2 regions of the Methylomarinum roseum genome follow, and region 1 is predicted to be linked to the other one. Evidence: riboswitches for the same ligand, from Rfam matches in the RefSeq annotation. Region 1 holds a riboswitch; the other holds the start of a gene.

Region 1 (12,265 bases):
ATTTTCTCGATTGCCGAGGACGCCATTTTCAGTGTGCCTGGGCATTTGACCAACGGTTCGCTGGCGCTGGGCGCAACCCCTTGGCAGACGATGACTAAGGTGGTGTTGCTGACCGCCAGTCCGGGCATATTCTCTGGCGTGATGATCGGCCTGGGTCGCGCCGTCGGCGAGACCATGATCGTATTGATGGCGACCGGCAACACGCCGGTGATGGATTTGAGCGTCTTTCAGGGGATGCGTACCCTGTCGGCCAATATTGCCGTGGAAATGCCGGAGTCGGCGGTGAACAGCACCCATTATCGCGTATTGTTTCTCGCCGCGTTGGTCTTGTTTATGTTTACCTTTGTTGTTAATACCCTGGCGGAAATAATTCGTCAGAATCTGCGCCGTAAATATAGTTCGTTATGATTAAAGCATGGTTTAAAAGCGGTTCACCGTGGGTTTGGCTAAATGCCGCAGCCGTCAGCACGAATCTGATCTTGGTATTGGGTTTGTTGATCCTGATTGCGGTTCGCGGTCTGGGACATTTCTGGCCGGCCGATATCGTCGAATATCACTATCAGGATCAGTCCGGAAAAAGCGTTATTATCGGCGAGTTGGTCGACACCAGCTTGATGTCGGCGAATAGGGCCCGGGAAGCCGGGCATCAGGTCTTGAATGACGTCGACTATCTGGAGCAGCGGTTGATCAAGACCGGCAACCGCGATTTGACCGGCATGGACTTCCGCTGGATACAAGCGCAATATATCCAGCAGGCATCCTATCCGGACGAATTGATTGTAATCGAAAGAAGGGAGTGGGGTAATTTTTACGGTCGATTGTTGGCGATCAAGGAAAATGGCCGAGTGATTGCCGAGGGCGGTAAGGCCTATACGGTGATCCAACAAAGGATCGATCGCGCACTGGAGCTCTATGATGAAATCGAGCATTTACAGAAAAACGAAGTTGGCGCAATCAATTATGCGATGGAGCGTCTGAGACTGGAACAACGTCGATTGGAATTGGAGGGGCTATGGACGGAAGCCGCCAAGCGCGACTTTGCCGCACAAAAAGCCGAATATGACCGCGAATACCGCGTATTGCAGCAACAGATTGCCGAATTGAACCAGAAAGCCAGGAGAGACAGTTTGGTCGCCGCTGCCGCCAACGACCGGCAGATAGAAATACCGCTGGAAAATGTGGTGCGCCTGATTCAGCCCAATGCGATGAGCGCCGGCGAGAAAGCGATCGAGTACGTGATTAAATTTGCCGAGTTTGTCAGCGAAGATCCGCGCGAGGCGAACACCGAAGGGGGAATTTTTCCGGCCATTTTCGGCACCGTGATGATGGTGATGCTGATGGCGGTCATCGTGACGCCATTCGGCGTGATCGCCGCGGTTTATCTGCGCGAATATGCAACTCAGGGCTTTGTGACCCGGATCATTCGGATTGCCGTCAATAATTTGGCCGGGGTGCCGTCGATCGTATACGGCGTATTCGGTTTGGGTTTTTTCGTTTACATGCTGGGCGGCAACATCGACCGGCTTTTTTATCCGGAGGCCGCGCCAGCCCCTGTTTTCGGCACGCCGGGACTGCTTTGGGCCTCGTTGACCTTGGCGTTGCTGACCTTGCCGGTCGTGATCGTATCGACCGAAGAAGGCTTGTCGCGGATTCCAAAATCGATTCGAGAAGGCAGTTTGGCGCTGGGTGCGACCAAGGCGGAAACCTTGTGGCGCACCGTGTTGCCGATGGCCAGTCCGGCCATGATGACCGGCTTGATTCTGGCGGTCGCCAGGGCGGCCGGCGAGGTCGCGCCGTTGATGCTGGTCGGGGTGGTCAAGTTGGCCCCGACGTTGCCGCTGGACGGTAACTTTCCGTATTTGCATCTGGATCGTAAATTCATGCACCTGGGTTTTCATATCTACGATGTCGGCTTTCAAAGTCCTAATGTCGAGGCGGCCAGACCCCTGGTTTATGCGACGTCGTTGCTGTTGGTAATGGTGATTATCGGCCTTAATATGTTCGCCATCGGCATCAGAAACCATCTGCGGGAAAAGTATCGCGCCCTTGAAGGTTAATTATAGAAGTTTGGAAAATGACAATGACGACAGAACTGAGACGCACACACGCGATTGATATCGATGCACTGACGCGTGGCGATGAAACGAAACAAGCAGCGGTGGAAACCTGCCTGGCCGTGGAAAATCTGAATTTGTTTTACGGCGAAAAACAGGCGCTGTACGATATCAACATGGAAATTCCGCGCAAGAAGGTCACCGCCTATATCGGTCCTAGCGGTTGCGGCAAATCGACGCTGCTGCGCAGCATCAACCGAATGAACGACTTGGTCGACAGCGTCAGGATCGACGGCAAGATTCTGCTGGATGGTGAGGATGTTTATGACAAGTCGGTCAATGTCGCCGATTTGCGTCGGCGGGTGGGCATGGTGTTTCAGAAACCCAACCCGTTTCCCAAATCGATCTATGAGAATGTCGCCTATGGCCTCAGAATTCAGGGCATCAACGATCGTCGGACGCTGGATGAAACGGTGGAAAGGTCTTTGCGCAGCGCGGCGTTATGGGACGAAGTGAAGGATCGTTTGAACGATAACGCCCTGGGCATGTCCGGGGGACAGCAGCAAAGACTGGTGATCGCGCGCGCCATTGCCATCGAACCGGAAGTGATGTTGCTGGACGAACCGGCGTCGGCGCTGGACCCGATTTCAACACTGAAAATCGAAGAGTTGATTAATGAGTTAAAAGAGCATTACACCATCGTGATCGTGACGCATAATATGCAGCAGGCGGCCAGGGTTTCCGATTACACCGCTTTCATGTATATGGGGGAGCTGGTTGAATTCGGCGAAACCAGCGAACTGTTTACCAATCCCAAGAAAAGACAAACCGAAGATTACATTACCGGCAGGTACGGTTGAGGAATAGACTATGGATACCAAAAAAATAGGCCAACATATCTCCCGCCAATTCAATGATGAAATGGAAGAGATTCGCAACAAGGTGTTGACGATGGGCGGTTTTGTGGAGCAGCAAATTGATCTGGCCGCCCAATCGTTTATCAATTGCGATCAGGAATTGGCCGAAAAAGTCATTCAACAGGATGACATGGTGAATCATCTGGAAATGGATATCGATCATGAATGCACCGAAATTCTGGCGAAAAGACAGCCGGCGGCCTTCGACCTACGCATGCTGATCGCGACGATCAAGGCGATTACCGATCTGGAACGAATTGGCGATGAAGCGGCCAGAATCGCGAAGATGACCATCCGTCTGGAAAACACCGAATATTATCATGAGCAATATCACGAGATTCAGCATTTGCTGGAAATGGTCAAGGACATGCTGAATGGCGCCCTGGACGCGTTCGCCCGCTTGAGTCTCGACGAAGTCGCCAGTATTACATGCCAGGATCAGAAGGTCGACCGCGAATACACCAGTATTGTTCGCCAGCTGATTACCCGGATGATGGAAGATCCCCGTCATATCACCCGTACGCTCGATATATTATGGACGGCGCGGGCGCTGGAAAGAATCGGCGACCATGCCTGCAATATTTGCGAACATGTGATTTATATGGTCAAAGGCGAAGACGTGCGCCACATTAGCCAGGATGAGTTGGAGAAGGTGGTGAGTCGTTAAGCGCTTATATCCGAAAATACTAGGGAGCGTCCTCAATTAATTTTTATACACGGATGAAAGTTTATTATGGTGAAAAGCTTTTCACATACGTCTTGAAGAAACATGGCAAGGATGATTTTAAGAAACGATCAATGGGAACGAATAAAAGAACTTTTGCCGGGTAAAGCCTGCGACCGAGGCGTTACGGGGGTCAATAATCGACTGTTTTTGGAGGACGTAATATGGATTGCCAGAACGGAGCGCCGTGGCGAGACTTACCTGACTGTTTTAGCAATTGGCATGGAGTCTATGTACGCTATAACCGTTGACGCCAAAAGGAACATGGACGAAAGAGCTTGAAGCCGTGAGTAATGATCCTGAAAACTTTTCTAAATGTCCTAACGAAATAATCGCTTCACCGATTTACGATAAATGTACAAATGCGCACCTAGGTTTGCGAGAAATAACCAGCCAGTCGATTGATGCCAAAATCTCCGGAGACTTAGGTTCGGAATTGCAAGTGCGGCAATCGATGTGCCAAAACTCGATAACATGATTATTTTATTAACGCGGTTGAAATTCTTTTTACTCAACGGGGTGTGCGGTTTTGCTAGCATCCCGATGACTGTATCGACTGCGGAATCGATGCTTGATTCGATAGCCGCAAGTTCAATGGCTTTCCGGTCGAAACGAATCAACAGGCTTCCGGTTCGCACATTTTCTTGTAATTCAGTAATCGCTGCGATGTTCGATAACTCGGTTTTCAACTGATCGAGCCTGTCGTGATCACGCAAATTTTTATCGCGAACTCTTATACGCCCCGGTATCGATGAAACTATTTTGCTCATTTTTCTCATATCTTGTGTGGTTTAAGATATAAGTATATTACTATAATATTATATCTAGCAACACTGCTTACAATTTTAAGAGAACCAAACGCGCCACTGTTTGTCGCGAAAGATGACATGGCGGCCGGCCGATGCCTTCGGGTCTATGTGCGCTATAACCGTTGGTGTCATAAGGGCGCCTGGTCGAAAGCCTTAGAAGCCGTGAGTAATGACCCCGATTTTGAGTATTTAATGGAGGATGAAAGTATTATTGTTCGAGTTCCGCTTTTTTAGGCTGTATTGGCGGGTCAACCTGGTCGTTAGGTCTTGCGGTTTAGGTTATCAGACTTGTGTTTTTATCGCTATGAGGCGCATAATTTTGTCGTTCCCATTGAATCAACCGGAGATAGCTCATGGGTAGATATGATGAGCCAACGAGAAAAACTCCATGGCCCTTTTTCATCGGCCTGGTGGCCGTTGTAGTCGCCGTCGTCGCGCTGTTGATGGTTCGCGACGACGGGGAAGACAGGCCGCGCGAAGAAAACCGCGAGTTGGTGTTGCCGGAGGCCGAGATGAAGCCTGAACAGGCGGCGTCCGGCTTGCCTGATGAGCGGCTTTCCGCCGATCGTCGCCCCCCCTTTGAGGCTGCCGATCGGGAGGACGTCGCGATCCCTCCAACGCCGGAAAAGGCTGAAGCTTTGCCGGCGCTGGAGGACAGCGATGCATTGTTTCGCCGGGAAATGTTGGCTTTGTCTGGCGGTTTTGCCGATCAATTGCAGGAAGAGCTGCTGATCCGTAAATATCTATGGGTCATCAATGACTTTTCTCAAGGCCAGCGGCTTGCTAAGCATATGAGCTTTCTAGCGTTGCAGCAGCCGTTCGTCGCGGAAAAAGACGAACAAGGACTGTTCATCGCCGAGCGCAGTTACCGGCGTTATGACCGTTTGGCGCGCGCTTTTGCGGCTATCGACGTTGAAGCCGCGATGAATAGTTATCAGAAATTGCGCCCCCTGTTGCAGCAGGTCTATCAGGAATTCGCCTATCCGCAACACTATCAGTTGGAGGATCTGTTCAAAAAAGCGGCCGCCGAGATGATCGCGGCGCCGGCAATAGATGGACGGGTCGCATTGGTCAGGAAGTCGGTGCGTTATCAATTCGCCGATCAGGACTTGGAAGCATTGAGTCCGGTGCAGAAGCAGATGTTGAGAATGGGGCCCGAAAATACCCGGATCATTCAGCAAAAATTAAGGGAACTGGTTCAGGCGTTGGTTGCTTTGCAAGGCGAATGAGATGGAATGTCGGGTTAGCCTGGGTAACCCGACATATCAGTAGTGACTGAAAGTCGGCGAAGCGCCGGAAATGTTCGCTTATCAGGCCTTCGGCAATTCGCTTTCCGGGGTCGATGTCGTCAATTGTTTGAAGAATTGAACCAGGCCGAACAGGCCTGCGCTATAGATCAAGGTGTATTTCAGATAAGGCGGATAATACATCATCACGCGGCTGCTGTATTCGACCCAGTTGTTATCAGGGTATCTGCCTGACAGCAGATAGAAGCTGCCGTTGGAAATCAAAAACGCCACCGATACCGATGCGACCAGTATGCCGAAATGTAATGCCAGATGGGACGCTTTGCGATCGGAAAATTGTTTGCAGTAGCGGCCGCCAAACCATAGTGCGGCGTAGCATGGAATCAAAAAGACATAAGCGGGCGAGACACAATAGTCGCTGACGCCAAAATGACTGATGGCGACATAATCGAGTAAACCAGCCTCCAACAGCAAGGCGATGAACAGCGTGATGCCGCCGAACCATAAGCCCCCCAGGAAAAACACCGCCAGAGAGGCATCGGGCAGGGATACGGTGTCGCCGAAATGATGAATGCGGGTGGCCGCCATGACGACCATTAGGGCGAAAGCCCCTGGTTTGAGTTGTGCAGGAAGTAGTTTGCTCAGCATGGTGTTTCCTCTGTGATTAGATTAATGAATCCGGGTTAAATTTTTCGCCATCCGTGGCCTGACGGTTCAGTTATTATAATGGATGGAAACAAAAAAGTTTCTATCCGCGGTGTTATAAGTATCGGTCAGTTGATACTGTTTATCCAGCAGATTATTCAGTTTGGCGCTGACTCGCCAGTTCTGGTTGAAATGGTACGCGGCTCTGAGGGCGACGGTGACGAAGCCATGAATCTTCGTATTGTTACGGGTATCGTCGAAACTGTCGCCGCGCGCTAATATCGTTGCGCCGACATCGAGCGCATCGAATGAACGGGATAAATCGTAATTCAGAATTTTTTCGGCTCGGCGCGGCAGTCTCTTGTTGGTGATGCGGTCTTTCGGACTCAAAAGCTGAAAGCCGACTTTGTTATGCCAACCGAAAATCTCCGCGCCTATGTCGGTTTCGATGCCGTCGATTTGCGCCTTATCGATATTTTGCGGCGGCCAGCTGGCGATCAGGTTGTCGATATTGGTGTGGTAGGCGCGCACTTCCCAGGTCAACCAATCGTGGTTTCCCGCCAAACCGACTTCGAACGTCGTCGATTCTTCCGGCTGTAAATTGGGATTGCCGCCGCCGAAGCCGGTATCCGGCCAGAACAACTCATTAAAGGTAGGTGCCTTGAAAGCATTGCCGAAGCTGGCGAAGGCGCTGAGGCCGTGATTCCAGTTGAAACGCCAGCCGAAGCTGCCGGTCACATAGTCTCCGAAGGCTTCGTTTTCGTCCCAGCGCACCGAGGCATTGAGGTAGTGACGGTCGAACAAACGGCTGTGTAGTTCGGCGAACACACCGGCATCATAGCGTTCAGTCTCGGTAAAATGAGTGCTACTGTCGACTTCATCGAAACGGTAATCGGCGCCGATGATTAATTGATGGTCTTCGGCCAATTGCAGTTCATTGAGCCAACTGGCGTTCCAGCGAGTGGAATCGAAATGACTGTAAAAAGAGCCGTCGGGAGCGAAGTTATCGTTGTCATCACGGCTTTGTCCTAGCCGGAACGTTGCATGCCAGATATCGGTGATATCGAGTGCGCCGGACAGGCCGACCAACTGATTGACGAATTCCGTTTTATCGGGGGTGCCGTCGAAGTCGGTTCTGCCCTCGCTGCGCATGTAAAAGGCTTCCACTTCGGCGTTATTGTCGAATCGATAACCGAGTTTGGCGTTCAAGCCGGTGTTGTAGTAACCGTCATCGTCCGGATGATCGATCGCAAAAAAACCCGTCGTAGGTTTGCGGGCATCGAAGCCCTGGGTATTGATATGCGAGGCCGATAAGCTATACCAGGCGTTACGCCATTTGCCGCTGATAGAGCCCGAAGTTTCCAAGGTGGCGTAATTGCCGCCGCCGGCATCCAGTGTGATATTGGGTTTTTCTTGTTGTTTGCCTTGGCGGGTGAATATCTGGATGACGCCGCCGATGGCCTCGGAGCCGTATAAACTGGAATGCGGGCCGCGGATGATTTCCACCCGTTCGATTTGATCGATGGGCAAGTATTGAAACGGAGTTGTTCCCGTGGTCACCGAGCCGACTTTGATGCCGTCTATCAACACCAGGACATGATCGGAATTGGTGCCGCGCATGAAAATACTGGTGTTTTTACCCATCCCGCCATTTTGAACCATATCGATGCCGGTGGCGCGTTGCAATAGTTCCGGCAGGCTGTTGACTTGATATTGTTCGATATCGGCGCGAGTATAAGTCACCGTCGCTGCCGAAAGTTGGTTAACCGGGGTGTCGGTACGCGTGGCCGTGACCACATAGTTGGGAAGGTTGACCGATTCGTCGGCCGTTGCCGGGTTCAATCCGGCCAATAACAACGAGCTGTATACAAATTTATGCATAGAATCCTCTGCGCCGCCCGCGCAAACGAAAGCTGAATGAATTGCAGAGGAAGGAAGTAGGAAAAGACAACAGATGATTGCCCGTTTCGTTAACAGCCCTCCGCTGCACCGAGATACTTTCAGGCAGGTCTCCGGGCTCATAAGTGGCGGAAGCCAGAACAGTCGCCTTCCCATATCATCGATACAGTGGCCTATGACCGCTCTTTTACTTATCTACCGTTGCGGGGGCAGCGCCGGCATTGTTATCGAATAACGCACCGGCTTCCCTTTTAAGCCTTGGCAAAGTCACAAGGCACCAGAAAGCAGGGCGCCGATTATACGGAGTTATTGTTGTTAGTCAACAACAATCGCCACAGGCCAGCAATTCATCAGTTTGAGTATTTTTGCGGGGTTTAGGGCATGGGGTGTGTCTGTCGAGGAGCGCCGTAAACCCATCCATGGGGGCTTGACGGCAGCATCCTTGCTGCCGACATCCTCGCCAAACACACCCCATGCCCTTTTTGAACGCCAAAGTGGGAATTGCTGGCCACAGGCGCTCGTTATCCCCAATAACTGTGGATAACTCTGTTAACAAACGCTGAAGTTTTCATAAAAACCATTGATAATTAAAGCTTGTTGTTAATCCGGCTAAAAATTATACAGATGATTTTTTGCAAAAAACGCGCTTTTTGCTATCTTTCTTTGGGCCGAAAGGCATTAATATTTCATTGATACGAGCTCTGCCCTGGATGAAGGATCGCTCAGGGCAACTTGCTTACTTTTCTTTTGATCCATCGGACCGATCTCTTTGCATTGCTGTTTGTTACCGTTAATGCCCCACGTTAATATAACCGGCGTCGGAACAGCCAGCCGGCCGACGCCAGGCAAAGCAGGCCGATCAGCGCCATCGGCCAATACTGGTTTAGCAGGCTTGCCGTATCGGCGCCTTGCAGGAACACCGCCCTGACGATGACCAGAAAATATCGCAGGGGGTTGATAAGTGTCAGTGTCTGCACCCAAGGCGGCATATTGGCGATCGGGGTGGCGTAACCGGACAAAATGACCGCCGGCACGATGAACAGAAAGCCGCCCAGTAAGCCTTGTTGCTGAGTCACCGCCAATGATGAAATCATCAGGCCGATGCCGATGACGGCGAAGACGAATAAGGTTATTCCCAGATAAAGCGCTGCGATGCTGCCTAATAACGGCACTTCAAACCAAACGACCGTCATGGCGATGATGAACGATGCTTCGAGCAAGCCGATCAGCAAGCCAGGAATCGCTTTACCGATCAATATCTCCAACGGCGTCAACGGAGTCACCAGCAACTGATCGAAGGTTCCCTGTTCGCGTTCCCTAGCGACCGATAACGCCGTGACAATCACGGTGACCACTAGGGTCAACAGGCCGACGATGCCCGGCACGATAAACCAGCGGCTTACAAGATTGGGGTTAAACCAGGCCCTGATTTCCAGCCTAGCCGGCGGCTGCGTTAAGCCATGTTCTCTGATCCAGGATAAATTGAAATCGCTGATTATGCTCTGGACATAGCCCAGGGCAATCTGAGCGGTATTGGAGTTGCGCCCGTCCAACAGCACCTGCACCTTCGCGTTTCGTTGCGCGCTCAGTAAATCACGGCTGAAATGCTCGCCGATATGCACGATTAGTAGCGCTGTCTTATGGTCCAGGGTATCGGCGATTTGGTCATGGCGAGTGATGTACAGCACCTGCTCGAAGGCGGGCGCGCCCTGAAAGCGGGCCACCAGGTCCCGGGAAGCTTCGCCGGAATCTTCGTTATAGATCGCCAGCGGTATTTTATTCAAATCGTAGGTGGCGGCATAGCCGAATACGAACATCTGAATCAGCGGCGGCCCGATCAATACAAAACGGCTTTTCTTGTCCTTGAGCAGATTCAAAAACTCCTTGATTAACAGGGCGCAAATTCGGCTCCACATACTTACTCCAAACGTCTTGGCGCCCGCGATAACGCCAACGCGAAAAATATCATGGCCATCAGCAAGAGCGCCAAGGCATTGGGAAGGATGATGCTCCAGACATTGCCGGCGAGAAAAACCGTCTGCAGGATCGCGACAAAATAACGGGCCGCGACCAAATAAGTAAACGCCTGTATCGGCGCCGGCATGCTGCTGATGTCGAATATAAAACCGGACAGGATGAAGGCCGGCAGGAAGGTCACGATAATCGCCACTTGACCGGCGACAAACTGGTTTTTAGCGGTAATGGAAATCACCAAACCCATGCCCAGCGCCACCAGCAGAAACAGGGTGCCGGTCAATAGCAGCACCCACAGCGAACCCTGCAGCGGCACTCGAAACAACCATACCGCCATTGCGATCGACAACAGCATGCCGCCCATGCCCAGGATATAATAGGGTATCAATTTACCCAACAACACCTCCCTGACGCTGGCTGGAGTTGCGATCAAGGCTTCCATCGTGCCGCGCTCCCATTCTCTGGCGACCACCAGGGCGGTGAGCAAGGCGCCGATCAGGGTCATGATGACGGCGATCAACCCTGGCACCAAAAAACTGCGGCTGCGCAAGGCGCTGTTATACCAGATGCGCTGTTCGACCCATACCGGCAGACTCGCCTGTTGTCCGTGTTGTTCGGCATATTGGGTTAGCCAGTTATTCCAGACCCCCTGTACATAACCTGAAACCAGCCGTGCGGTATTGGCATCGACGCCATCGAGTATCAGTTGAATCGAAGCCGGGGCGCGGCGGCCATGCAACTGGCGGTCGAAATCGGGGCGGATGCGAATGATGGCGTTGATCTTGCGGGTCTGCAGCGCAAGTCGCGCCTGTTTGATATCGGCAAAATAGGTGGCGTTGAAATAATCGGAAGCCTCGAATCCGGAGGTGAAACTGCGGGTTGCCGGCGATATCTTTTCGACGACCAGTCCGATCGGCACATTGCGGGCATCCAGCGATACCCCGTAGCCGAACAGCAACAATAAAAAAACCGGCATCACGAAGGCGATCGCCAGACTACTGGGGTCGCGCCGGATTTGTAGAAATTCCTTCCGAATCAGTCCTGTTAAGCGTAAATAGCGTGCAGACATGGTGTTTAAGCGCTTGCGTTCGTCGCTTCAAGTAAACGGATGAAAGCCTCTTCCATGCTGACGGCAGCCGAACATTCACTCCCGTGACTCTGTTGTTTGATTTCGAGCGGCGTTCCAGACGCCAGGATCTCGCCTTCGCAGAGTATCAACAAGCGGTCGCAATATTCCGCCTCTTCCATGAAATGAGTCGTGACCAGTATCGTCACGCCTTGCGCCGCCAAATCGTTGATGCGATGCCAGAATTCACGCCGAGCCAGCGGGTCGATGCCGGAGGTCGGTTCATCGAGAAACAGTATGTCGGGTTCATGCATCAACGCGCAGGCCAACGCCAAGCGCTGCTGATAACCTAAAGGCAGCTCGCCGCTGCTGGAATCGACGAAGGGGCTCAAGTCGAACTGTTGCAGCGCCCAGTCAATCCGGGCTCGGCGTTTTTGCCGGGATAGACCGTAGGCCTGACTGAAAAAATCGAGATTTTGCCGCACACTGAGTTGGCCGTATAGCGAGAACTTCTGTGACATATAACCCAGCCGCGACCGGGCGCGGGCGGCCGCTCGACGCAAATCGACGCCTGCGACGCGCAATTGACCGCCGCTGGGTGGCAACAGACCGCAAAGCATGCGAAAGGTCGTCGTTTTACCGGCGCCGTTGGCGCCCAGCAGGCCGAAAATTTCGCCCTGACGCACATTGAAAGACAGTTTTTTGACGGCTTGAAAGGAGCCGAACCAGCGATCCGCTGAGACGACGTCGATGACCGCTTCGCCACCATTCTGCGCCACAAAATCGTTTCCGGGATAAGCGCCGCTTGCCGATAATGCGCCGCCATCACGCCGCTGCCGCAACAGCATCACGAACACATCTTCCAGCCTGGGAGGCGCCGGTTCGATCTTTAGCTCAGCCGCGTCGGCGGCAAGCGTCGTTCCAACGGCT
Region 2 (12,265 bases), 1.6 Mb from region 1:
CAAGCCACCGACATGATCGTGTTGGGCATGTTGCGCTGATTTCCCTATAATGAATAAGGATATTATAATATGAGACTAATCGCCGAACACCCGGGAGAATCATGACTATAACCGAGAATCTGTTAAACGCGGTTCGAGACATCGAGCCAATCATTCGCCAATACGCCCCCGAAGCCGAGCGCGAACGAAAACTGTCCGCGCCGGTGGCCGAGGCGATGCATCGGACGGGACTCTATCGCATGTGGCGGCCCAAGGCCTTCGGCGGTTATGAATTGGACCCGGTCTCGGGTTTCCGCATCATCGAAGCCGTCTCGCGCATCGACAGCGCGGCGGGTTGGAACCTGCAAATCGCCGTCGCCCACGACCTGTTCGCGCCGTGGTTCGACGACAGCGCGGCGGCGGAGATTTTCCACGCCGACGCGATTCCAGTCGGCGCCTTCAACCCCGCCCGCAAAGCCGTTCCGGTGGCGGGCGGCTACCGTATTTCCGGGCGCACCTCGTATGTCAGCGGCGCCCACCATGCCACGGCCTTCATCGGCTTCGCCAATGTCCATGACGACGGCGAGTTGCGCCTGGACGACGACGGCAATGCCGTAACCAAGATTATCGCGGTCCCGGCCTCCGAGGCGGAAATCGTCGACAATTGGAACACCATGGGCATGCGCGGCAGCGGCAGTCATGACGTCGCCATGCAGGACGTCTTCATTCCCGAACACTGGACCGCGCCATGGAGACCGTTGCAACAACCCGGCGACGCCTACACGGGGCGCTTTACCGCCTGACGATTTGGCCGGCGATCGGTGCGCTGGTGGCGCCGGCGCTGGGCGTCGCACGCGCGGCCATCGACGAAGCGATAGAACTGATCGGCAACAAGGTTCCGGCCTACGGTCAGAAAACGCTGAAGCATCAGGGTGTCGCGCAAGCACAGCTGGCCAGGGCCGAAGCCAAGCTCGGTTCCTGCCGCGCCTATTTCTTCGAGGCCTTCGAGCAAGCCTGGCAGGAGGCCGTCTCCGACCGACCGATCACGCTTAAACGTAAAGGCGACATGCAGCTGGCGATGACCCATGCGACGCAGGAATGCGCCCAAGCCGTCAGGCTGATCCAGGAGATCGCCGGCGCCTCGGCGATACGCGAAGAATCCCCTTTTGCCCAACACTTCCGCGATGCTCACGTCATCGCCCAACACGGCTTCACCAACGCCAGCAAGCTGGAATCGGTCGGTCAAATCCTGCTCGGGCTCGATCCCGACTGGCCGTTTTTCCGTTTCTAATCCGGCCGCGTCCCGCGCCGTTCAGGCCGCGGCCCCAATTCATAATCGAACAACTACGAGAGGCACGAGACAATCATGGAACAAAGCATGAACGAATTGATGAGCCACACGACCGATATGGGCCAGGCCGAGATGTTTTCCAAGGACTGGTATAACGAATATTTTCGTCGGGCGGTCGAAAGCCGGGCGCATTCGCGCTTTTGTGAGGCCGTTTACGGCCGGGACCTGTGCCAGCACGGCATGATGGACATCGAGGAAATGGAATTTCTGGCGACATTGTTGAAGCCCGGCGAGAAGGTGTTGGAAGTCGGCTGCTCGAACGGCTATATCAGCGAATATCTGCATGGGCAGAGCGGTTGCGATATCCTCGGTCTCGATTATGCCGATGCAGCCATCGCCCAGGCGCAAGCCCGGACCCGGGAGACGGCTTCGCTGAATTTTCGCTGCGCGGATCTGATCCGGGATGAGTTGCCGGACGGCGATTACGATACGATCCTGGCGATCGATTCGATCTACTTCATGGGCGATTACAACAAGACCCTGGCCAAGCTCAATGCCAGACTGAAGCCCGGCGGCCGAATGCTCATCGCCGCGTTCCAGGCCCGAGAAGACGACGAGCCCGAGACCATACTGCAACCCGGCCATACCCGCATGGACAAGGCTTTGCAGACTTTAGGCTTCACCTATGTTCAGCACGACTTCACCCGGAACATCCGCGAGCACTGGATAAAAAACTACCAATACTCACACACCCTGCAAGCCGAGTTCACGGCCGAAGGCAACGCCTTCCTGTGCGAGGCCCGCATGGCCGAAAACGGCTGGTTCAAGGACCACGCCGAGCGCGGAACGCTGGTGCGCTTCCTGTATGTGATCGAGCATAATCCCGCATTGGCTTAAGGTTCTCCAACAGAATAGGAACGCCTCAACCCAAAGCGACGTCGAGCACCATCATCACGATAAACCCAACTATCGCGCCCAGCGTCGCGATCTCGGTATTGCCGCGATCCCGCGACTCGGGGATCACCGCATCGATGACGACATAGATCATCGCGCCGGCGGCGAAGGCCAAGGCATAAGGCATGATGGGCATGCAGGCGGTCACGGCGGCCGCGCCGATCACCGCGGCTATAGGCTCGACCACGGCCGATAACTGACCGTAATAGAAACTGCGGAGTTGCGACCAACCGGCGCGACGCAAAGGCAACGCCACCGCCGAACCTTCGGGAAAATTTTGCAAACCGATGCCGAGGGCAAGGGCGATTGCGGCGCCGAGGCTAGTGGAATCGAAACCGCAGGCCAAGGCACCGAAGGCGACACCGACCGCTAAGCCTTCGGGAATATTATGCAGCGTTATCGCGAAAACCAATAACAAGGTGCGTCGCCAGGTCGTGTCTTCCGCCGTTTCTGTCTGCACTGACGCTCCAAGCTGAAAATGCGGCAACAACTTGTCGGACAGACTGAGTACGAACGCCCCCAGTCCGAATCCCAGCGCCGCCGGAAACCAGGCCAAAGCGCCATAACCCTGCGACAAGTCGATCGCCGGAGCCAATAATGACCAATAACTGGCCGCCAACATCACCCCGCCGGAAAATCCAAGCATCGCATCCAGCAATTTCTGGTTGATGCGTTTGGTGAAGAATACCAACGCTGCGCCCAGCGCAGTCATGCCCCAGGTAAACAAGGCAGCCAACAGGGCCTGGAGGATATGAGATCGCTCGGCAAACCAATGGAAGGCTACTTGAAAAATACCAGCGTCTAAGGTGCTGAATAAAGTCGGATGCCAATCGATAGTCAAGTTAATTTCCGTCTCGATCGTGATTCAACAGGCGTCCGAAAGCATCCTCATATTCCGAACGTTTTTCTCGCCACTGCGCGTATTTATCGATCTCGACTTTCACCAGTTTCAAGACAACCACCATCACTGCGACATCATCGAGATAGCCAACCACCGGAATGAAATCCGGAATCAACTCGACCGGATTAATCAAATACAGCAGACCAAACGCCACGGCGACAATCGCCCAGGTCTCGATATCCTTGTAGACGCCCGAACGATAATCCCTGATCAATTCCAGACACAGCAACACATCCTTAATAACTTTATGCAAGGCAGGAATGCTTTTAGCCTTAGCCTCGATTTCGCGCGCCTTTTCGATAATCCGATCAAAATGCCGCCCCGTCATTTTTTTGCCGTTGCGTTTAAAGAAGGCTTGATTCAAGCCGTCTTTAGCGCGCCGGTTTTTGTCATCAACATTCATATTGAATTCCGTTAAGCGACTTGCAAAAAAGTGGATAGCGGATTGCAAGCGCCACCGAGGCTTCGGACATCAATCTAGCGATGCGATTAAAGACCGATTAGGTACTTACTCAACCAGGGGAATCGGCAATTCGTTTAACACCTAATCTCAACTCGCTTAGTACTGATCGATTTCGAATAAGATAGGAGCCTACAATGATGCCTATCGTGAAAGTTCGGGCGGAAAACTCATCGTGCAGAAAGATAAATCTCGGGAGCTCTACCGACTACTGAGTGAATCATATTATGGGCGCAAATTACGCTTGTCAATGTCGATCGGAAATGCCAGTATTTTACAGCCAACGTTGAATAACCGCATCCAGTCACGGATATTCGGATAAAACCTTTAATGCTCCCGGGGTAGCGTTCTGTATGCCAAAAATTGCACCGTTCGAAGATCATCATCTACGCTATGAAGCGTGGTTTGAAAAACATGAAGCCGCCTATATTTCGGAACTTCTCGCGCTACGCCCCTTCGTTCCATGGCGGGGGTTGGGACTCGAAATCGGCGTCGGCAGCGCCCGTTTCGCCGCGCCGCTGGGCATACAGGTAGGCGTAGACCCTTCCCCCGCCATGCTGGCGCATGCACGGGCCAGAGGAATCCAGGCCGTGCATGGGACGGCCGAGAATTTACCTTTCGCGACAGACAGTTTCGATTATGCCCTGAACGTGACAACCATTTGTTTCGTCGATTCAGCAACAGCTATGATGGCCGAGTCACGCCGAATACTCAAACCCGGCGGGCGTCTGGTGATCGGCTTCATCGACCGGACCAGCTCGATCGGCGCACATTATCTGGCGCATCAGCACGAAAGCGTTTTTTATCAGGAAGCCACGTTCTTTTCCGCCGACGAAGTGGAAAAGCTGCTACTCGATAACGGATTTACCATTGATGCCTGGGGCCAGACACTCGCACACCCCCTTCCGGAAATACGGGAGATCGAAGCCTTACGCCCAGGGCGCGGTCATTGTTCTTTTGTGGTAGTTTCGGCGACAACAGAAAGCTGATCGATCGCCGTTGTGGTAAAGAGTCCGCTTCAGTTGGAATGCGCCGATGATCCTGCAGCAAGTAAACAGCAGATAGTCAGCTAAGAGCCTGTAAACATTATGTATAAAGCTAATTTACTGATTTGCTTTGAAAAGAGCGCACGGACTTTCATTAATGTCTTGCCTATTATCGTCGGCATGCTGTTGCTGACCAGTCTCCTAATCACACTGTTCCCGGAGCAGTTTTATGCTGGCCTATTTGGAAATGGTTCTCTTCTCGATACCCTGCTTGCCGCTACTATCGGCAGCATGACCGCCGGCCATCCGCTGGCCAGCTATCTATTGGCCGGAGAAATGCTAAATGGCGGCGTAGGATTAACAGCCGTTACCGCCCTGCTGGTAACCTGGGTCACAGTCGGAATGATACAGATACCGACCGAAGCGTTGATATTGGGAGCGCGCTTTGCCGTTTATCGCAACCTGATCGCTTTTTTAATGGCCATTGCGATCGCGTTTTTGACCACATCCACCCTGCGCTTACTGGGTACGATCTGAATGCGGGGCGAACAACAAAAAAACCGTTACCACGGCTGGACGTTTCTAGTCTTGGTATTGTTCGCTTATGGCTTGGTCGGTATTCTTAATCCGGAAGCGTCGATACGAGCACCGACTTTTTTCAGACAGTCAATGGGAAAGTTGATACCCGTATTAGGACTGATTTTTTTACTGCTGCTTATCGCCAATCTCGTGGTCGATCCTAAACGAATCAGCCGTTATTTGGGCAAACAGAGTGGTCTCCAAGGTTGGGGAATGGCAGTGATCGGAGGTATCGTCTCAATGGGACCGATCTATGCCTGGTACGCCCTATTGAGCGAACTGCGGCAAAAAGGAATGCGAGAGGCGCTGATCGCGACTTTTCTCTGTAGTCGGGCGATAAAACCGCCGTTGCTGCCGTTAATGATCCATTATTTTGGCGTGACCTATACGTGGGTGCTGTGTTTATATCTGATAATCTTTGCCGTCATCAATGGTTTGTTGGTTGAAAGACTTTCATTGCACTGACAAAAATAAAGCGGCTTTAATGTAACTAGTGTCTGACAGAAAAAGCCTTTTTTTCAACCGATACCCAACTTTTGCCACACTCATTTTGATCAGCCCAGGCCATTTTCCGGAAAAAATCCATCGCTGACTCGTCTGATTTCTTCATTAGCGGGCCATTCACCGGTCTGCGGACGCAACTATCCTGTAGTGAGCCTTTTCTCACTCCGATGGTATTGTTCAGGCCGCTTGTTGGTAGGGGCCGCGCTTGCGTTTTTCTTTCGCCTGCGCCTGCTGACGCAGGATGGCGCCCAACCGTTTGATATTGCGCGAGACGACCGCCAGTGCGACATAGCGTTTGAAGCCATAGAGGCCGTGGTCGGGGCAGATATCCAAGCCGTTATGCTCCAGGGCATTGATGGCCGATTCCACGGCGGAGTGTTGGTGGCGTAGTTGTTTAAAAGCATTGCTGCCTTCCCGCGCTTGATCCGCGGCGCTGAGTCGGCCTTTTTTGGGCAAAACCACCTGTTCCAGATGATTTTTCAGTTCCTTTTGGTTAGCCGGGCTGTGAAAGCCTTTGTCGAAGCTGGTCACGGTCAGTTCGGGGAAGCGCCGGCGCGTTTCGGTGACCATGTCGACGGCGACTTTGTCATCGGTTTGCTTTTCCATCACTAGGTGGTGAAGAACGAAGCGATGGTGGTCCTCCATCACGCAGACCCTTAAACCCAACTCAACCGGGACGCCTGCTTTGCCTTTGCTGATCCATTCGGTGTGCGGTTCAAACACGGAGAAGATCTTTTCGGCATGAGGGATGGTCTCGCTGCGTATGACGCGGCGCTCAATTTGGTCCAGCAGCAGGCGGGCATAGGCCTGGTAGGATTGCAACGGCTGCGTTTCATCGGCCAGGGCGCCACGGTCCAGGACTTGTTTTAAGGTGCGCTCGGATTTGCCCAGGTAGGCGCTCGCCAGGTCCAGGTAGGTCTGATGAGCCTGTTGGATGGCTTGTTCCCGTACGGCTTGTTTGTTTTCATCCTGGCTGGTGGAGCGTTTGAGCTGTTGAGCTCTTCGGTACTGTTGTTTGAGTCGCCGGATGTTGTGCCGGTATTGGCGCCAGTCCGGCAGGTCATAGTGTTTCGCCAGCGTATGACTCTCTTCAATGGCTTTGCGGATCGCATCATACAGCAGGTTGATGTCGGTCGGAAAATGGACGTCGGTTTCGACCACAAAGGAATCGCACCGTCCTCTCAGTTTATCGCTGTGGTCGACCGTCGCGGCGGCAGTCGAGTCACTGCGGACGGTTGGCCCAGCGTTTGGCTTTTTTTTTACCAGGGCATGGCCGGCTCTGACCACTTCCTGGTTGATTTGATCGAACAGTTCCGGGGTGAACAGCCTCAGATTGTCTTTGATGCGCTGGAGAGAATACTTCGTGTCGTCACACCAGTCGCTATGGCCCAGCATCTGTCGAATGGTATTGTGGTGGTTGGCCAGTTCATGGATGCGGTCATAGTCGGTATTCAGGCCCAGACGCAAAACGCCCAGCACTAGAATTTTCCATTGTTCCAGGCCGGGCCGACCGCGCCCTGGGTCAGCGGGTTGCTGACGCTCTGCTTCGCTAAGGCCCTGACCGCTTCGGTAGGGGATAACCTGCTCGAGGATGGCGAACACACGGTCGCGCAGTTCGGGCGTGGTATAGATGTACTGCAACCCTAGCAGCAGTTGCGGGATGTCGTCTCTGGATTTGAGGTTAATCTCGATGTCGGCAATATCGACCTGACCGAGGCTCATTTGCGGATTCTTGACGGTGCGCATAGGATTTCAACGGACGAAGATTTCTGGTTTTCGTAAATTTTTATGGCGGCGCTCACCCAAAATCAGTACCTTACGGATTGAGCAACGCAACAATCGTGATTTTGGGCTGCAAACTCATTTCCCGGAATTCATTATATCCCATTGATTATTTTAGGGATAATCAATTTTCGGTCAGGCACTAACTAGCTGAAGTTTTCTAAAAATTCATCAAGCCACCATGCGTAACAGCACCTCGACCAGCGAATTTTTCGTGGGATTGGCTGGTTTGTGGTAAATCCTATCAAAATCCACACTGAGCGAGGCCTCGGCAATGAGGCGCCGAACATCGTAAAAGGCGAAACTGGTTCGTCCCTTAACCTTATGCCGGCGCTGCGACCCTTATGACATTGAGCCTATTGTTCCACAAACGTCGGCTTCATTTTTCGTAACACCCCCTCTTATATGCCTTCAAGGCATTTGATAGTACAAAATTTAGGAGGATTAACAAAAAACGTAGCCATTTTTACCACGTATGATTTATACTGGCTAAACGATAAGGTGCTTCGGTCCGCATATGTGTGCCGAAGTTAAACGGGAAGTCCGGTGAGATAGTTATCTATCGAGTCCGGCGCAGCCCCCGCTGCTGTAAGCCTGATGATTCGTCCTGATGCCACTGCGCGTTTTGTGTGGGAAGGTGGACGATTTCAAATGACGGTGAGCCAGAAGACCGGCCTGATCTAATTATGGTTGCTGACTCTCGGTGGGAGAGCGCAGGCAGGAGACCTTCTCGAAATCCGTCTCTGTACGCGTCATTTTCCTATCCAGTCTGCTCCCGAAATCCACTTTGTTCGAGGAGACTGACATGTTTTTTCAATCCACGTTTTCCACTTTGGCTGCCGCGCTCGATGCGCGCATTATCTCTGGCGTATCCATGATACTGTTCGGCGCATCCATGGTGCTGGCCGTTGGTTTTAAGCCGCTTGCCGAAGTACACAATACGACTCACGACACCCGCCACGCCACCGGTTTTCCTTGCCACTGATGAGCATGTCGAAATCACTACTGTTGTCTGCCGGCATTTCCGGAATTGCGGCGGCGATATTGTTATCCCTGATTCAAATTCTATGGGTTACGCCGTTGATTCTGCAAGCCGAGACCTTTGAAACAACCCTGTCGTCGGCATCCGATTTATCAGCGGACGCCATTGCCGGTCATGAACACCTAGACGAAGCCTGGCAGCCCGAGGACGGCTGGCAACGAACGCTGGCGACGGTCAGCGGCAACATCCTTATGGCCATCGGTTTCGCCTCGATGTTGACGGGCGCCTATTGCTTGCGGAAGCCTTCGCGCTGGACTAATGGCCTTGCATGGGGCTTGGCGGGATATGCGGTGTTTTTCCTAGCCCCAAGCTTGGGACTGCCGCCGGAATTGCCCGGCGCCGAGTCCGCCGAGTTAGTCGCCCGCCAATATTGGTGGTTGGCGACGGTTTGCGCGACGGCAGCCGGCCTGGGACTGTTGTTTCTGCAAAACCATAAGGTCTTAAAATGGGCCGGCGCTTTGCTGATATTCCTCCCACATGCGATAGGCGCACCGCAACCGGCCATCGCGACAAGTCTGGCGCCGGCAGCATTGGAAGCGCAATTCGTACAGGCGACCAGTCTCGGCAATTTGCTGTTCTGGCTGGCCTTGGGCGGCTTGTCGGCGGCGTTGGCGATTCGTTTCGAGCCGAAAAAGCAAGATCCGCTTTCGCCGGCACGGGAGAGCGCACATGGCTAAAGTCTGGTTTGTCGGCGCCGGTCCAGGCGACCCCGAACTGATTACCGTCAAAGGTCAACGCTTATTGGCCCAAGCCGGTGCGGTGTTGTTTGCCGGCTCTTTGGTTAATGAAGCGGCCACCTTATACGCCCCTGCCGGATGTCTGATTCGAGATTCCAAAGACATGACGCTGGGCGACATCACCGCATGGTTGATCGAGCAGGCCGGGCAACATGAAACCGTCATCCGGCTGCAAACCGGCGACCCCTGTCTTTACGGCGCGTTGACCGAAATGGTACGGCCGCTGGATCAAGCCGGCATCGACTGGGCGGTAGTGCCCGGCGTTTCTTCGGCATTGGCATCGGCGGCTGCGGCCGGCGAAACCTTGACGCTGCCGGAAGTCACGCAAACCGTGATCTTGAGCCGAGTCGCCGGGCGCACACCGATGCCGGCCGGCGAAGAACTGGAAGCTCTGGCTGCGCACCGCAGCACCTTATGTCTTTTCTTGTCGATTACGCTGTTGGCCGAGGTGCAGAGAGCCTTGCTGGCCGCAGGCTGGCCCGAGACTGCGCCGATGCTGGTGGTGCAAAAAGCCAGTTGGCCCGGCGAGGAGAAAATCGTGCGCGGCACCTTGCAAGACATTCGGGAGCGTTGCCGCGCCGAAAAGATTAACAGCCAGGCGATGATCATCGCCAGCCCGGCGCTCGGCGCTCGTTATTGGCCCGAGATTCAGCATTCCAAACTCTACGATGCCGGTTTTTCGCATCGCTTCCGCAAGGCCACGAAAACATGAATTCAAACTTACAAACACAAACCGTTTTATTGGTCGGCCACGGCTCGCGCGAAGCCTCCGGCAATCTGGAAATTCTGGCCTTTGCCGACGAATGGCGAAAACGCCAACCGCAACGCCATATCGAAGTCTGCTTCATAGAATTTGCCGACGTGCTGTTGGACGAGGGCCTGGATAAAGCGGCGCAACGCGGCGGCCAGGTCGTCGTCGTGCCGTTGATTCTAAATGCCGCCGGCCACGTCAAGATGGAAATCCCCGAGCATATCGAACATGCCCGTTTGCGCTATCCGGCTGTCGAGTTCATCTATTGCCGGCACCTGAGCGCATGCGAGGAAATCCTGACCGCGATGAAACGCAATCTAAGCAAAGCGATGCATGCCTTGGACGCGCCGGACCCGCGCAATACCGGCGTCATCGTGTTGGGGCGCGGTTCGTCGGATCGGGTCGCTAACGGCGAAGTCGCCAAAATCGCGCGCTGGCTGTACGAAGAAAGCGATCATGATCTGGTCGATATCGCCTTTACCGGCATCACCCATCCGCGCTTGGAATCGGTAGTGCAGCGCCAGATCAGGCAAGAGATGCGGCAGATCGTGGTGTTGCCGTTTTATCTGTTCACCGGCACCTTGATCGAACGCATACGCCGTCAGATGGAGCGGCTGCAAAGCCAGTATCCGCAAGTTAACTTTGCCCTCGGCGATTATCTGGGTTTCGAGGACGAAATTTACGAACTGCTGGATCAACGCATAGAGGAAGCCACTTCCAACACCCAACCAATGATGATGGAATGCGACGGCTGTAAATATCGCGAATTCGCCGCCGATCATGGTCACGGTCATCATCACCATGCTTGAAAACGCCTTATGAAAAACATCGTCACCGAACAACTGACCCATGCCGGTCGTCAAATCGAACACGACTCCTTTGCCATCGTCGATGCCGAAGCCGGCCCGCATGGCTATTCGACCGAGGAATGGCAAGTGGTCCGCCGGATGATCCATGCCACGGCCGATTTCGAATTCAACGGTTTGACCCAATTTGCGCCGCAGGCTGTGGCAGCCGGGGTGCAAGCGCTATTAAGCGGTGCGCCGATAGTGGCCGACGTAGAAATGATTTGCGTCGGCCTCTCTACGCCGCGCCTGAATCATTTTAATGTCACCACTCATCAGTTCATCGCCGACGAAGACGTCATCGCCCAGGCCAAAGCCGAAAACAGCACGCGCGCCGTGCAGGCGATGCGCAAGGCGCAACGCCTGAATTTGCTGGATGGCGGCATCGTCGCGATCGGCAATGCGCCGACCGCCTTGCTGGAAGTGGTGCGCATGGTGCGGGAGGAAAAGCTGCGGCCGGCCCTGGTCATCGGCATGCCGGTCGGTTTCGTTTCGGCGGCCGAATCCAAGGCGCAGCTCAGCGAAACCGAAACCGAAACCATCCCCTGGATCGTCATCGATGGCCGCAAGGGCGGATCGACACTAGTGGTGGCCGCCATCCACGCCTTGCTGGCCTTGGCCGAAGCGCAACAAGCGGCATAGGCTGAAGCGGCGCGTGGAACGTAAACGCAAAGGCACTCGCAAAGGCTATACCACCGGCGCCTGCTCCGCAGCGGCGGCGCGGGCCGCGGCGTTGGGGCTATTAACCGGCAGCGTGCCGGAAACAGTCGAATGCGAGTTGCCGAATGGGCAACGGGTATGGTTTAGCGTCAGCGATGCATTCTGCGATGGCCTATCGGCGCATGCGGTGGTCATCAAGGATGCCGGCGACGACCCGGACGTCACCGACAAGGCCCCGCTGACCGCCGACCTGCGCCTGCTTCCCGAACCAGCGAATACCGTGATTTTGAAAGGCGGGGATGGGGTCGGCACGGTGACGATGCAAGGCTTGGGTTTGGAAGTCGGCGGACCGGCGATCAATCCGGCGCCGCGCCGCAATATCGAAGCCAACGTCCGCGCCGCCGCAGGACCGTTGCTGCGACAAAGGGGCCTGGAAGTGACCATTTCGGTGCCGGGTGGCGAAGAATTGGCGAAAAAAACGCTGAATGATCGTCTGGGCATAGTCGGCGGGATTTCGATTCTGGGTACGACCGGCATCGTTCATCCTTATTCGACGGCCGCGTTTCGGGCCAGCGTGATTCAAGGCATCGAAGTGGCCGCCAATCAGGGCCAGGCTGTCGTGGTATTGACCACCGGCGGCCGCACCGAAAAGTTCACGATGCGCGAATTACCCGAACTGGCTCCGGCCTGCTTCGTGCAGATGGGCGATTTCCTGAAATACGCGCTGGACACCGTAGTCAAATGCGGGATTCGCCACGTGGTGATCGGCGGTATGGTCGGCAAGCTGACCAAGA

The links. Region 1 has a riboswitch for cobalamin ahead of Q9L42_RS02270 (TonB-dependent receptor domain-containing protein). Riboswitches for the same ligand answer to the same signal wherever they lie in the genome.
Region 2: it holds a riboswitch for cobalamin, as region 1 does, so the genes downstream of both, Q9L42_RS14770 (CbtB domain-containing protein) here and Q9L42_RS02270 (TonB-dependent receptor domain-containing protein) in region 1, are expected to answer to the same signal.

Annotation. Positions count from the first base shown of each region.
Region 1 covers NZ_CP157743.1:392,767-405,031, reverse strand. Annotated here, with positions in the region: gene Q9L42_RS02310 (ABC transporter permease subunit) at 1-408, shown strand, start outside; gene pstA (phosphate ABC transporter permease PstA) at 405-2,057, shown strand; gene pstB (phosphate ABC transporter ATP-binding protein PstB) at 2,081-2,914, shown strand; gene phoU (phosphate signaling complex protein PhoU) at 2,925-3,638, shown strand; partial or broken gene Q9L42_RS02290 (transposase) at 3,741-3,943, shown strand; gene Q9L42_RS02285 (HMA2 domain-containing protein) at 4,016-4,465, opposite strand; gene Q9L42_RS02280 (DUF3014 domain-containing protein) at 4,858-5,733, shown strand; gene Q9L42_RS02275 (hypothetical protein) at 5,815-6,399, opposite strand; gene Q9L42_RS02270 (TonB-dependent receptor domain-containing protein) at 6,466-8,277, opposite strand; cobalamin riboswitch at 8,383-8,592, opposite strand; gene Q9L42_RS02265 (ABC transporter permease) at 9,099-10,211, opposite strand; gene Q9L42_RS02260 (ABC transporter permease) at 10,214-11,338, opposite strand; gene Q9L42_RS02255 (ATP-binding cassette domain-containing protein) at 11,344-12,265, opposite strand, start outside.
Region 2 covers NZ_CP157743.1:3,213,770-3,226,034, forward strand. Annotated here, with positions in the region: gene Q9L42_RS14720 (SufB/SufD family protein) at 1-39, shown strand, start outside; gene Q9L42_RS14725 (acyl-CoA dehydrogenase family protein) at 102-782, shown strand; gene Q9L42_RS14730 (acyl-CoA dehydrogenase family protein) at 728-1,270, shown strand; gene Q9L42_RS14735 (class I SAM-dependent methyltransferase) at 1,358-2,167, shown strand; gene Q9L42_RS14740 (ZIP family metal transporter) at 2,193-3,065, opposite strand; gene Q9L42_RS14745 (YkvA family protein) at 3,067-3,528, opposite strand; gene Q9L42_RS14750 (class I SAM-dependent methyltransferase) at 3,939-4,574, shown strand; gene Q9L42_RS14755 (hypothetical protein) at 4,674-5,108, shown strand; gene Q9L42_RS14760 (hypothetical protein) at 5,109-5,615, shown strand; gene Q9L42_RS14765 (ISNCY family transposase) at 5,832-7,400, opposite strand; cobalamin riboswitch at 7,919-8,129, shown strand; gene Q9L42_RS14770 (CbtB domain-containing protein) at 8,242-8,421, shown strand; gene Q9L42_RS14775 (CbtA family protein) at 8,427-9,155, shown strand; gene cobM (precorrin-4 C(11)-methyltransferase) at 9,148-9,927, shown strand; gene Q9L42_RS14785 (sirohydrochlorin chelatase) at 9,924-10,775, shown strand; gene Q9L42_RS14790 (precorrin-8X methylmutase) at 10,785-11,453, shown strand; gene Q9L42_RS14795 (cobalt-precorrin-5B (C(1))-methyltransferase) at 11,467-12,265, shown strand, end outside.